3 regions of the Shinella sp. BE166 genome follow, and region 1 is predicted to be linked to each of the others. Evidence: riboswitches for the same ligand, from Rfam matches in the RefSeq annotation. Region 1 holds a riboswitch; each other region holds the start of a gene.
What was found. A riboswitch is a leader RNA that binds a small molecule or an ion and turns the genes downstream of it on or off. The one in region 1 is predicted to bind cobalamin.
Positions count from the first base shown of each region.

Region 2: linked by a shared signal. The riboswitch ahead of fdhA (formaldehyde dehydrogenase, glutathione-independent) and the one ahead of nrdH (glutaredoxin-like protein NrdH) in region 1 are both predicted to bind cobalamin.
Region 3: linked by a shared signal. The riboswitch ahead of J2Y63_RS25445 (hypothetical protein) and the one ahead of nrdH (glutaredoxin-like protein NrdH) in region 1 are both predicted to bind cobalamin.

Region 1 is NZ_JBPEHL010000004.1:615,980-620,322, forward strand. Features, by position in the region: gene nrdE (class 1b ribonucleoside-diphosphate reductase subunit alpha) at 1-1,802, opposite strand, end outside; gene nrdI (class Ib ribonucleoside-diphosphate reductase assembly flavoprotein NrdI) at 1,799-2,194, opposite strand; gene nrdH (glutaredoxin-like protein NrdH) at 2,205-2,426, opposite strand; cobalamin riboswitch at 2,691-2,907, opposite strand; gene J2Y63_RS13710 (aromatic ring-hydroxylating oxygenase subunit alpha) at 3,006-4,247, opposite strand.
Region 2 is NZ_JBPEHL010000002.1:516,201-520,543, forward strand. Features, by position in the region: gene metE (5-methyltetrahydropteroyltriglutamate--homocysteine S-methyltransferase) at 1-1,704, shown strand, start outside; cobalamin riboswitch at 1,794-1,995, shown strand; gene fdhA (formaldehyde dehydrogenase, glutathione-independent) at 2,185-3,375, shown strand; gene J2Y63_RS06545 (DUF6925 family protein) at 3,442-4,343, shown strand, end outside.
Region 3 is NZ_JBPEHL010000012.1:198,786-203,128, reverse strand. Features, by position in the region: gene metH (methionine synthase) at 1-1,204, opposite strand, end outside; gene J2Y63_RS25445 (hypothetical protein) at 1,289-1,504, opposite strand; cobalamin riboswitch at 1,586-1,802, opposite strand; gene J2Y63_RS25440 (GH36-type glycosyl hydrolase domain-containing protein) at 2,210-4,343, shown strand, end outside.

The DNA.
Region 1 (4,343 bases):
GAGGTCGAGTGGTTGATATAGGAGATCGAGCCCGTCGGCGGCACGGCCTGGAGGTTCTGGTTGTAGAGCCCGCCGTCCATGACGGCCTTCTTCAGTTCCAGCCAGTCTTCCTGCGTCGGGATATGGATGCCGGCCTCTTCGAAAATGCCCCTCACCTTCTCCGTCGCCGGCAGCCATTCGGCCTCGGTGTATTTGTCGAAATAGTCGCCGGAGGCATATTTCGAGTTCTCGAAACCCTTGAAGCTGAGGCCCTTTTCGACCGCCAGCCGGTTGGAGGCGCGCACGGCGTGGTACGTCACGGTGTAGAAATAGATATTGGTGAAGTCGATGCCTTCTTCCGAGCCATAAAAAATGCGCTCGCGGGCGAGATAGCCGTGCAGGTTCATCTGGCCGAGGCCGATGGCGTGGCTGTCGTCATTGCCCTTCTCGACGGAGGGTACGGAGGAGATGTGGCTCATCTCGGAGACCGCCGTCAGCGCGCGGATCGAGGTCTCGATCGTCTGGCCGAAGTCGGGTGAGTCCATCGCGGCCGCGATGTTGAGCGAGCCGAGATTGCAGGAAATATCCTTGCCCATTTTCGAATAGGACAGGTCGTCGTTGAACTCACTCGCCTCGCTGACCTGCAGGATTTCCGAGCAGAGATTGCTCATGGAGATGCGGCCGGCGATCGGGTTCGCGCGGTTCACCGTGTCCTCGAACATGATGTAGGGATAGCCGCTCTCGAACTGGATTTCGGCGATGACCTGAAAGAAGTCGCGCGCCTTGATCTTCTTCTTCTTGATGCGGGCGTCCTCGACCATCTCGCGGTACTTCTCCGTCACCGAGATTTCGCTGAAGGCGACGCCGTAGACGTGCTCCACGTCATGCGGCGAGAACAGGTACATGTCCTCGTTGTTCTTCGCGAGTTCGAAGGTGATGTCCGGAATGACGACGCCGAGCGACAGCGTCTTGATGCGGATCTTCTCGTCGGCATTTTCGCGCTTGGTGTCGAGGAAGCGCATGATGTCCGGGTGGTGGGCGTTGAGATAGACCGCACCTGCCCCCTGCCGCGCGCCGAGCTGGTTGGCATAGGAGAAGGAATCTTCCAAGAGCTTCATCACCGGGATGACGCCGGAGGACTGGTTCTCGATCTGCTTGATCGGCGCGCCCATCTCGCGAAGGTTGGTCAGCGACAAAGCCACCCCACCGCCGCGCTTGGAAAGCTGGAGCGCCGAATTGATCGAGCGGCCGATGCTCTCCATGTTGTCCTCGATGCGCAGCAGGAAACACGAGACGAGCTCGCCGCGCTGCTTCTTGCCGGCATTGAGGAAGGTCGGCGTCGCCGGCTGGAAACGGCCGGAGATGACCTCGTCGACGAGATCGCGGGCCAGCGCTTCGTTGCCGCGGGCGAGCGCCAGCGCCACCATGCAGACGCGGTCCTCGTAACGCTCCAGATAGCGCTTCCCGTCGAAGGTCTTCAACGTATAGGACGTGTAATATTTGAAGGCGCCGAGGAAGGTCGGGAAGCGGAATTTCTTGTCATAGGCGTGGTCGAACAGATCGCGCACGAAGTTGAACGAATACTGGTCCAGCACCTCCTGCTCGTAATAGCCCTCGGTCACCAGATAATCGAGTTTTTCCCTGAGGTTATGGAAGAACACGGTGTTCTGGTTGACGTGCTGGAGAAAGTACTGCTTGGCCGCCATGCGGTCCTTATCGAGCTGGATTTTTCCGTGCTCGTCGTAGAGATTTAGCATCGCGTTGAGCGCGTGGTAATCCAGCGCCGTGATTTCCGGAACCTTTGCCGGCTTTTCAAGCGTCATCGTGTCCAAAATCGTTCCAATCCGTCTTTGACATTGGCGACGTCCTCCGCGGTGCCCAGAAGCTCGAAGCGGTAGAGATAGGGCACCCCGCATTTGGCGGAGATGACGTCGCCGGCGATACCGAAGGTCGCGCCGAAATTGCTGTTGCCCGCGGCAATCACGCCGCGAAGGTTCGACCGGTTGTCCGCATCGTTGAGGAAGCGGATCACCTGCTTGGGAACGGCGCCTTTCCCGTCCTCGCCGCAATAGGTCGGCACGACGAGCACGAAGGGTGCGGCCGCCTTCAGCGCCTCATCGGCGCGAAGGGGAATGCGGGCGGCGGAAAGGCCGAGCTTTTCGACGAAGCGATGGGTGTTTTCCGACCGCGTGGAAAAATAGACGAGATCGCCCATCGTCCGCGGCTCAGGCGAGCGCGCTGATCATGTCGGGGCGGAAGCCGGCCCAATGCTGCTCGCCGGCAACCACCACCGGAACCTGCCGGTAGCCGAGACCCTGGACGAGCGCGAAGGCGTCGGTGTCCTCCGAAATATCGACGACGCTGTAATCGATGCCCTGGCGGTCGAGCGCGCGGGTGGTCGCGGTGCACTGGACGCAGGCGGGCTTGCTGTAGACGGTGATGGACATTGTTTTCCTCGTGACTTTGCAATTGCGCGTCGGGCAATTGGCATGGGAGATCGTCCGGTCATCCGCCGATGGCCGTGCGATGGACTGGAAATGAATCAGGCAGCCGCAGGCGCGCGGCCGGGACTACCGCCTACTCGCGCGGATATGCTGGAAACTGTATCGACATGGACTTCACCCCGAAGCAATTCATGCGGGGGCCACTCGGGAAACGACAGGGCGGCATCCTTCCGCAACCCATCGTTCGCCTGCCGGGCACCCCGCCCGTGGACGTTCATGCGCGAGGCAGGTCTCCTGGCTTGCGGGTCGGCGCATCCGTTCACCTTCCCAAGGCATTTGCGCCCCAGTGGCTTATCGAACGAACGCTCGCCGCTTACAGTTGCGGGGGCAGCTCCGGATTGACAGGGCCATCATGGCCCCACCGGATTCCCGTCTTAGCTTCCGATCCTCTCGAATCGGAAGAACCTCGAACACAAGATATAGTAGACGAGGTAAAAAATGCGTCAACAACTATGATGTTTGGCCGCAATATCGCTTGGGGATAAGGAAGGCGCATGCCGGAAAATCCGGCACGCCCGCGGCTTACGCCTTGCCGTTCGGCCGGCTGATCTCGTCCAGATACCAGTCGATGTAGCGCAACTCGTTCTGCTCCATCGGCGCGATCGGGCCGGGTACGAAATAATGCGACTGAACGCCCCGCGCCGTGTGCTCGATGATCGCCTTGTCTTCCGCCGTGGTGACCTTCCAGAGCCAGGTGAGCTTTTCGAGGTCGTAATCCGTGCCCTCTTCCGCCTTGCCGTCGACGAGCCAGATCAGCTCCATCTCACAGCTCTGCGCGGTCTTGGGGATGAAGCGGTAGATCATGCCGTGGTCGGGATAACAGACGAGGAAGGTCGTGCCGCCGAGATGGATGGAGGTAACGCCGCCGTCGAAATCGGAGAAACGGCCCATCAGCGGTGCGACCGCCGTGCCGTCCTCGCTGCCGCTCTGCACGCCGTCATAAAGCGCATAGCGGAAGGCATGGATCGCCTCGCGGCCCTCGCGCGACGTCTGCCAATGGTTGCCGGAGCCGACCTCGATGCCGAGCGCGCAGGTGCGCTCCTCCATCGCAGCATTCAGCGCCTCGATCATGTGCAGCGGCTGCTCCAGTGCATGGGTCTGCGAATATTCCGGATGCGCCGGGCCGCAATGGTAACACTCGACATAGTTTTCCACGGCGAGCTTCCAGTTGGCATCGACCGGATAGGTTTCGCGATGCGCGATCTTCGCGCTTGCCCAGCCATATTGCCCGCAGGTCGCATGCAGCAGGCGCTCCACCTCGGAAAAATCGAGCGGCTCATCGGCGAAGGAGATGAAGATCAGCCCTTCGACGACGCGCACATGCAGCGTCTTCAGCCCATGGTCCTCGCGCTTGAAATCCTTCGGCATCAGGCGGGCGGCCCGCAGGCTCCCGTCATTGCCATAGGTCCAGGCGTGGTAGGGACAGACGAAGACGCGGGCATTGCCCTTCTGCTTGGTGCAGACCTCCGCGCCGCGATGGCGACAGACGTTGAGGATCGCGTTGATCGAGCCATTCGCCGCGCGCGTCACGATCACCTGCTCGGTATCGATGCGGAAAACCTCGAAATCGTTGATGTTCGGAATGACGCTCTCATGCGCGATACAGTGCCAGTGACGGCGAAACACCCGCTCCATATCGCGCTGGTAGATGTCCGGATCCTGATAGAACGCGCGGGCGAGGCCGTGCCCCGGCCGATGGTCCGCCACAAGGCGGTCGATACGGTCGGCGATGTTGTCGATTACGGCTTCGGCGATATGTGCCATACCAGCGGACCCCTCAATGGCTTTTTCTCGCGGCAGTATCCAGAGGATAAAACCTCCCGGCAAGATGACCGGAAGGCCACGATTAATCGATATACT
Region 2 (4,343 bases), on a different contig from region 1:
TTGGGCGAGGCAGGCGCGGACTGGGTTCAGGTCGACGAGCCGATCCTTTCGCTCGACCTCACCGAGGGCGAGCGCCATGCCTTCAAACTCGCCTATGAAGGCTTCGCCAAGGCGGCACCCGGCCTGAAGCTGATGCTCACGACCTATTTTGGCGCGCTCGCGGATAATCTTTCGGCTGTTGCCGCCCTGCCGGTCGCCGGCCTCCATGTCGATCTTGCGCGCGCGCCGGACCAGCTCGACGCGGTCGTGCAGACCGTGCGTGCGGACCAGGTCCTGTCGCTCGGCGTGATCGACGGGCGCAACATCTGGCGGGCGGACCTCGCGTCCATCCTCGACCGAATGGCCCCGGTCGTTTCCGCCCGCGGCGCCGATGCGGTCGAAATCGCCGCCGCGTGCTCACTGCTGCATGTGCCGATCGACCTCGATCTCGAAACGGCGCTCGACTCCGACCTCAAGACCTGGCTTGCCTTCGCGACGCAGAAGCTTGGCGAGCTTGCGACGCTCGGCAAGGGCCTTGCACAGGGCAAGGATGCCGCTCGACAAACCCTGGACGACGCTTCGCGGGCCATCGCCGCCCGCGCCGCATCGCCGAAGGTGACCGACCCGCTGGTGCAGGGCCGCATTGCCGGCATCGACGCGGGCATGAAGACGCGCGCGAGCGCCTTCGAAACGCGCCGCCGGATCCAGTCGGCGGCGATCAGGCTGCCGCTGTTCCCGACGACGACGATCGGCTCGTTCCCGCAGACGAGCGACGTTCGCAAGGCGCGCTCCGCCCATGCCAAGGGAATGTTGAGCTACGCGGACTACGAAACCTTCCTGCAGAAGGAAACAGAAACCGCCATCCGCTGGCAGGAGGAGATCGGCCTCGACGTGCTCGTGCACGGCGAATTCGAGCGCAACGACATGGTGCAATATTTCGGCGAGCAATTATCCGGATTCGCTTTCACGCAGCATGCCTGGGTGCAGAGCTACGGCTCGCGCTACGTCCGCCCGCCGATCATCTTCGGCGACGTCTCGCGGCCGAACCCGATGACGGTGCGCTGGTGGCAATATTCGCAGTCCCTCACCGACAAGCCGGTGAAGGGCATGCTGACCGGCCCGGTGACGATCCTCAACTGGTCCTTCGTGCGCGACGATATCGCCCGTAGCGCGACATGCCGACAGATCGCCCTTGCCATCCGCGACGAGGTCGTCGATCTCGAAAAGGCCGGCGCGAAACTGATCCAGATCGACGAGGCAGCCCTTCGCGAAGGCCTGCCGCTCCGCCACAAGGACTGGCAGCACTATCTCGACTGGGCCGTCGAATCCTTCCGCCTTTGCGCAAGCGGCGTGGCGGATGGCACCCAGATCCACACCCACATGTGCTATTCGGAGTTCAACGACATCATCTCCGCGATCGCCGCCATGGATGCCGATGTCATCTCCATCGAGACGTCGCGCTCGAAGATGGAACTGCTCGATGCCTTCCGGAACTTTGAATATCCGAACGAGATCGGCCCCGGCGTCTACGACATCCACTCGCCGCGGGTGCCGGAGGTGAAAGAGATGACCGATCTCTTGTCGCTCGCCCGCGAGCGCCTTCAGGATCGCCAGATTTGGATCAATCCCGATTGCGGCCTGAAGACCCGGAAATGGGAGGAGGTCAAGCCAGCCCTCGTCAACATGGTGGCAGCCGCCGCCGAACTGCGACGGGCGGCGCAGTAACAACGCGTGGCCCGGCCGCAAGGCCGGGCCGTGTCGTTGCTTCTATCGAGGATGTCGTATTCCCGAAGGTCATTTCGTCCTGCGCGTGGTTTGTTGGGCCTGTTCAGGGTGCCATTCCGGCGTTGTCGGGATGGATAATTGGGAAGCCGGTCTAAAACCGGCGCTGCCCCCGCAACGGTAGCGGAACCAAAATCTCGGCAAATGCCACTGGCCAGCAGGCTGGGAAGGCGCCGAGAGTGTCCGGAAGGACGGTTCTGGAGCCCGGAAACCAGCCTTGAACCCAAGACTCGACCGATTGCGGTGGGCGATCGAGAGGCGAATAGGCGTCTCGTTCGGGCCGCCCTGTTCCTCCTCTTTTCCATCCTTTCGTCGAAAGACACGGTCCGCATTCGCCCATTGGCGATGCGCGTCGGCGTTCCGACCAGATCCTGCCCGCGCATCTGCGGGCCGGAACGGCGTTCAACTGAGGAGGAGACGGATATGAGCAGGAACAGAGGCGTCGTCTACATGCGCCCCGGCAAGGTGGAAGTGCGCGACATCGACGACCCGAAGCTGGAGGCGCCGGATGGCCGGCGCATCGAGCACGGCGTGATACTCAAGGTGATTTCCACCAATATCTGCGGCTCCGACCAGCACATGGTGCGCGGCCGCACCACGGCCATGCCCGGCCTCGTGCTGGGCCACGAGATCACCGGCGAGGTCATCGAGAAGGGCATCGACGTGGAGATGCTGCAGGTCGGCGATATCGTGTCCGTGCCGTTTAATGTGGCCTGCGGGCGCTGCCGCTGCTGCAAGTCGCAGGATACCGGCGTCTGCCTGACGGTGAACCCGTCGCGCGCCGGCGGCGCCTATGGCTATGTCGACATGGGCGGCTGGATCGGCGGCCAGGCGCGCTACGTCACCATCCCCTATGCGGATTTCAACCTCCTGAAATTCCCCGACCGCGACAAGGCGATGGCGAAGATCCGCGACCTCACCATGCTGTCCGATATCCTGCCGACGGGCTTCCACGGTGCGGTGCGCGCGGGCGTCGGCGTCGGCTCCACGGTCTACGTGGCGGGCGCCGGCCCGGTCGGCTTGGCCGCGGCCGCCTCCGCGCGCATCCTCGGTGCTGCGGTCGTGATGATCGGTGATTTCAACAAGGATCGCCTGGCGCATGCCGCAAGGGTCGGCTTCGAGCCGATCGACCTTTCCAAGAGCGATCGGCTGGGCGACATGATCGCCGAAGTGGTCGGCACCGACGAGGTCGACAGCGCCATCGACGCGGTGGGTTTCGAGGCGCGCGGCCATGCGGGCGGCGAGCAGCCGGCCATCGTACTCAACCAGATGATGGAGATCACCCGCGCTGCGGGCTCCATCGGCATTCCCGGCCTCTATGTCACCGAGGATCCCGGCGCGGTCGATAGTGCTGCAAAGGTCGGCAGCCTGTCGCTGCGCTTCGGCCTCGGCTGGGCCAAGGCGCAGTCCTTCCACACCGGCCAGACGCCCGTGCTGAAGTACAACCGGCAGCTCATGCAGGCGATCCTGCACGACCGGCTGCCGATCGCCGACATCGTCAACGCGAAGATCATTGCGCTCGACGATGCCGTGCAGGGCTACGAGAGTTTCGACCAGGGAGCGGCCACGAAATTCGTGCTCGACCCGCATGGGGACCTGTTGAAGGCCGCCTGACGGCCGGGTGCGCCGGCGGGTGTTTCCGCCGGCGCACGCAAATCACGGATGAAGGATGAAACGACCATGGCGGATCTCCGGGATGTCTTGATAGACCACCTCGTCGACGCGAGGGCAGGGTGGAGCATGGGCTCCTTCGGCGCCGTCGCCGAGTTCCACCAGGATTGGGGCGAATATCTGGAGGCCGACGCGCCGACGATGTTCGTGCGCGCGACATCGCGCGGCGCCATGCGGCTGAACGCCGACATGGTCGAGCAGGTCGTTCCGGTCGCCTATGAGACGCTCAGCGCGAAGCCGCAGCGATGGAGCCACGGCGTGGCGCTCTGCCTGCCCGAAAGGGATTCGGCGATGGAGGGGCGCAAGGTCCTGACGGAGCTCGGGGCCGACGCGGAGGCGGTGCGTCCCACGGACAGGAAAGCGGTGCTGTTCGATATCGGGCTGGCGCTGCCGCAATGCGACTTCTGCATCCGCACGGCAGACACGGACCTGATCACCCTTCTGCGCGCCCATGCCGGGCGCAGCCTCTTCGATCCCGGAAATCCGGTGAGCGCCGCCCTCATGACGGCCCATCCTCATCGGGTCGCACTGACCCGGATCGGCCGCATCGAGGTTTTCCAGAAGATCGGCGGGCCGGAGACCGGCGGCGTCTCGCCCGCCGGGCCGCACACGCACCTGCTGCCGCATTTGCTGCGGTCGGGCCGCACCCATTCGGCCAACACGCCGATCCCGAAATATCACGTCCCGCTCGGTTATCTGCACCCGGCCAATCCCGTGATGGATACGCTCGGCCGCGACCTGAAATTCGACATCGACGCCCATGCCCGCTTCCAGGCGCTGTTCGAGCGCTTCGCCCGCCCGGACCTGCCGCTCCTGCGCAAGGCGGTGCTGGACGGGCTGGCAAGGCGGATGGAGCCCGATGACTTCCCCGCCCAGTCCGACCGTTTCAGCCGCGCGACGGTGCGCATAAC
Region 3 (4,343 bases), on a different contig from region 1:
CGAGGGCGGCTGCGTAGTCGCCGGCGGTGATCAGCTTGCGGAATTTCGCCGAGCCCGTGACGTTGGTGCGCTCGCCGACATTCACGAAGGGAATGGCGTCGGTCAGCGTGAAGGGTTCGAGGCCGGAGAGGCGCATGTGGCGCGGGATGTCCGGGATTTCGCGCGGCGCGTGGCGCGAAGCGGCCGCGGCGATGGCGCGGATATGGTCCGGTGTCGAGCCGCAGCAGCCGCCGACGATGTTGACCAAGCCATCGCGCATAAAACCCTCGATCTGGGCGGCCATCTCGTCCGGCGTCTCGTCATACTGGCCGAAGGCGTTCGGCAGGCCGGCATTGGGATAGGCGCAGACGAAGGTTTGCGCGACCGAGGAGATTTCGGCGAGGTGGGCGCGCATGGCGTTGGCGCCGAGCGCGCAGTTGAGGCCGATGGAGAAGGGATCGGCATGGCGCACCGAGTTCCAGAAGGCTTCCGGCGTCTGGCCGGAAAGCGTGCGGCCGGAGAGGTCGGTGATGGTGCCGGAGATCATGACCGGCAGGTGGATGTCTTTTTCCTCGAAGACTTCGCGGGTGGCGAAGATCGCCGCCTTGGCATTCAGCGTGTCGAAGATCGTCTCGATCAGGATGATGTCGGCGCCGCCGTCGATGAGGCCGCGGACCTGCTCGGCATAGGCGGTGCGCAGGTCGTCGAAGGTGACGGCGCGGTAGCCGGGATTGTTGACGTCCGGCGAAATGGAGGCGGTGCGGTTGGTTGGGCCGAGGGCGCCGGCGACGAAGCGGCGGCGGCCGTCCTTTTCCTGCGCGCGCCGGCCGGCGCGCCGCGCAAGGCGCGCGCCGTCGCGGTTCAGCTCGTAGACCATGTCCTCCATGCCGTAATCGGCCTGGGCGATGGTGGTGGAGGAGAAGGTGTTGGTTTCGAGGATATCGGCGCCGGCAAGCGCGTAGCGATAGTGGATGTCCTCGATCGCGCCGGGCTGGGTCAGCGTCAGGAGGTCGTTGTTGCCCTGCTGGTGGCAGGCGCAGTCGCCGAAACGGTCGCCGCGGAAATCGTCTTCCACCAGCTTCAGGGTCTGGATTTCCGTGCCCATGGCGCCGTCGAGCACCAGGATGCGCTCGCGGGCGGCGGCCCGCAGGGCGGCGAGAACCTCGCTGCCGTCGCGGCGTGGCAGTTCGGGGCCGAACAGGGTGTCCAGGTGCGAATTGGCCATGGCAAAGCCCTCCGGTGTCATCATACTCCACCGGAGATCACATAAAGATATCTTTATGTCAATATGTCTTTATGCGTTAAGCCGTCAGTGCACCGCCCCGCGCGCGCCGGCAAGCGAGGCGAACAGCGCCCTCAGACGCACGATATCGGGATCGATGCCCTCGTAGCGCGCGAGCTTGCGCACTTCCTTCAAGGCTTCGACGGCAAGATCGGCGCCGCGCGGTTGCCAGAGCAGCCAGGAAATGAAAATGGATTCCGGCTTTCCGGTGCCGGAGAGGCCGTGGTCGGTATTGGCAAGCATTGTTTCCCCAATCGGTGAATTGGGGGATGACCGGACGCACGCATGCGGGAGCAGGCGCACCCTTGGGACACCCCGCCCATGGACGTTACAGCTGTCAGGGCAGGTCTCCTGGCTTGCGGGTCGTCGCCCCTGTCTCGCCTTCCCGGTGTAAAAACCAGTGGCATCCTTCGACAGAAACTCGCCGTTCACAGTTGCGGGGGCAGCGCCGGTCTTGGTGCTCCATCTGGAGCATCGCACCGGCTTCCCTCTTAGCCTCCGAGCCGTTTCGACTCGGAAGACCCTGACGGCGCCAAGCTGGCGTGGCGGGGCTGCCAAGTCAATGGCGGGATCGGCGTTCGCAAGAAGACCGGAACTTTTCCCCATGTCATGCATTTGGCATCCGCCTGTCCTATGCGCTCGTGCGGCCCCATCCGGGTCGTGCGATTCACCAAAACCACAAATGAGGGTCGATGCTGCGCCATCCGGTCATGTTGACATGTTGCAAGTCTCTGTCCTTGCGGCTAAAAAATGCCGTTTTCATGCACCACGCGGCCAGGATGCCAAGCAGCGTGTCGCCTGAGCCATGTCCATTCCATTCGCGCCATCCGGGCGCCGTATGGTCTCATGGCTGATCGCGGCACCGAGATGAAGCCTGCCCGCAACAAACCGTTCGGCGCAAAGGCCGTTGCCGGATGGTTCCATATGGCCGGATCCAGAATCAGAAACATGCCCCTTCACAATACGCCGCAAGCCCTTTCGCGCGACGCCGACGCCAAGCAGATCGATTATAACGATTCGATCCGCGCCACCTATCTGTCGCTGGAGGAGCTCGCCGAGTGCGGTGAAGCGCTGGCGCGCGACAAGACCGCGGCGCTGCCCGGCTTCCAGCCCTTCGAATTCCGTGCCCGGCACAAGGAAAACGAGAAGGAGATCTTTCGCGTCTACCAGGCGACGGCCAAGGATGTCGAAGCGGGCGCCCAGATCACGCCTGCCGCCGAATGGCTGCTCGACAATTATTATGTCGTCGAAGAGGCGATCCAGGAGGTCCGGCGCGACTTCCCGCGGCGGTTCTATCGCCAGCTTCCGACCATCCAGATCGAAGGGCAGGTGGTGCCGCGCACGCTGGCGCTCGCCTGGCTCTATGTCGCGCATACCCATAGCGGCGTCTCGCATGAGGGCCTGACCTCCTTCGTGCAGGGCTTCCAGAAGCTCGATGCGCTGAAGATCGGCGAACTCTGGGCGCTGCCCTCCTTCATCCGCTTCGTGCTGCTCGAAAACCTGCGGCGCATATCAAGCCGCGTCGAGCGCTCGCGAAAAATGCGCTTCAAGGCGAACGAGGTCGCCGACGAGCTGATCCGCCTCAACGATCCGGAAAAGTGCATCGCGCATCTCCAGTCGATGGAGAGCTTCGTCGAGGACAATACCTTCGTCATCCAGCTGCTCTATCGCCTGCGCGATGGTCTCCAGGCCTCCGGCGCGGTGATCCAGTGGCTGGAGCGCAAGATCGAAAGCCGCGGCACGGACCTGGAAGAACTGATCGTCGCGGAGAACAACCGGCTTTCCTCCGGCAACGTGACGATGAGTTCGCTGATCAAGAGCCTGCGCTCGGTCGACGACACGGAATGGCCGGTCTGGTTCGAAAGCGTCAGCCGTCTCGACGAGGCGCTGCGGCAGGGTTCCGACTATAGCGACCTCGATTTCGGCTCGCGCAACAAATACCGCAACACGATCGAGCGTTTCGCCCGCCGCTCCGGCAAGACCGAGCTGGAAGTGACCGAGATCGCGCTGGCCATGACGGCGGAAGACGCCGCGGCCAATGCGGACGATCCGGAATATCAGGCCAACGTCGCCTCCTTCCTCGTCGGCAAGAAGCGCAAGCTGCTCGAAAAACGCATCGACTACAGCCCCTCGATCGTCCAGCGCGTCGTACGCTTCGGGCGCCGGCTCGACTGGTTCGCCATTGCCGGGCCGAACATCATCCTGACCCTTCTGGCGATGATCGCGGTCTATTATTTCCTCGATCAGCTCGACATTCCGGACGGCGCCTGGCTGATCATGCTGATCCTCTTCGCGCTGCCGGCCTCCGAAGGGGCGACGGGCCTGTTCAACACGCTCGTCACCTTCTTCGTCACGCCGTCGCGCCTCGTCGGCTATGAATTCAAGGACGGAATTCCGGAGGATGCGCGCACGCTTGTCGTGGTGCCCTGTCTGATTTCCAAGCGCGACCATGTCGACGAGCTGGTGCGCAACCTCGAAGTCCACTACCTCGCCAATCCGCGCGGCGAGATCTATTTCTCGCTGCTCAGCGACTGGGCCGACAGTTCGTCCGAGGAATCTCCCGCCGATCTCGATGTGCTCGACTATGCCAAGCGCGAGATCGCCACCCTTTCGGCGCGCTACGCCTATGACGGCCGCACGCGCTTCTACCTGCTGCACCGCCGCCGCCTGTTCAACCCGTCCGAAGGTTGCTGGATGGGCTGGGAGCGCAAGCGCGGCAAGCTGCACGAGCTGAACCTGCTTTTGCGTGGTGACGGCGACACGACCTTCCTGCCGGGCGCCAATATCGTGCCGGCGGACGTGAAATACGTCATGACGCTCGATTCCGACACGCGCCTGATGCGCGATGCGGTGACGAAGCTCGTCGGCAAGCTGCACCACCCGATCAACCGCCCGGTCATCGACGCGGACAAGGGCGAAGTCACCGCCGGCTACAGCATCTTGCAGCCGCGCGTGACCCCCTCGCTGACGACGGGCAAGGAAGCCTCGACCTTCCAGCGCATCTTCTCCGCCGACCGCGGCATCGACCCCTATGTCTTCACCGTGTCCGACGTCTACCAGGACTTCGTCGGCGAAGGCACCT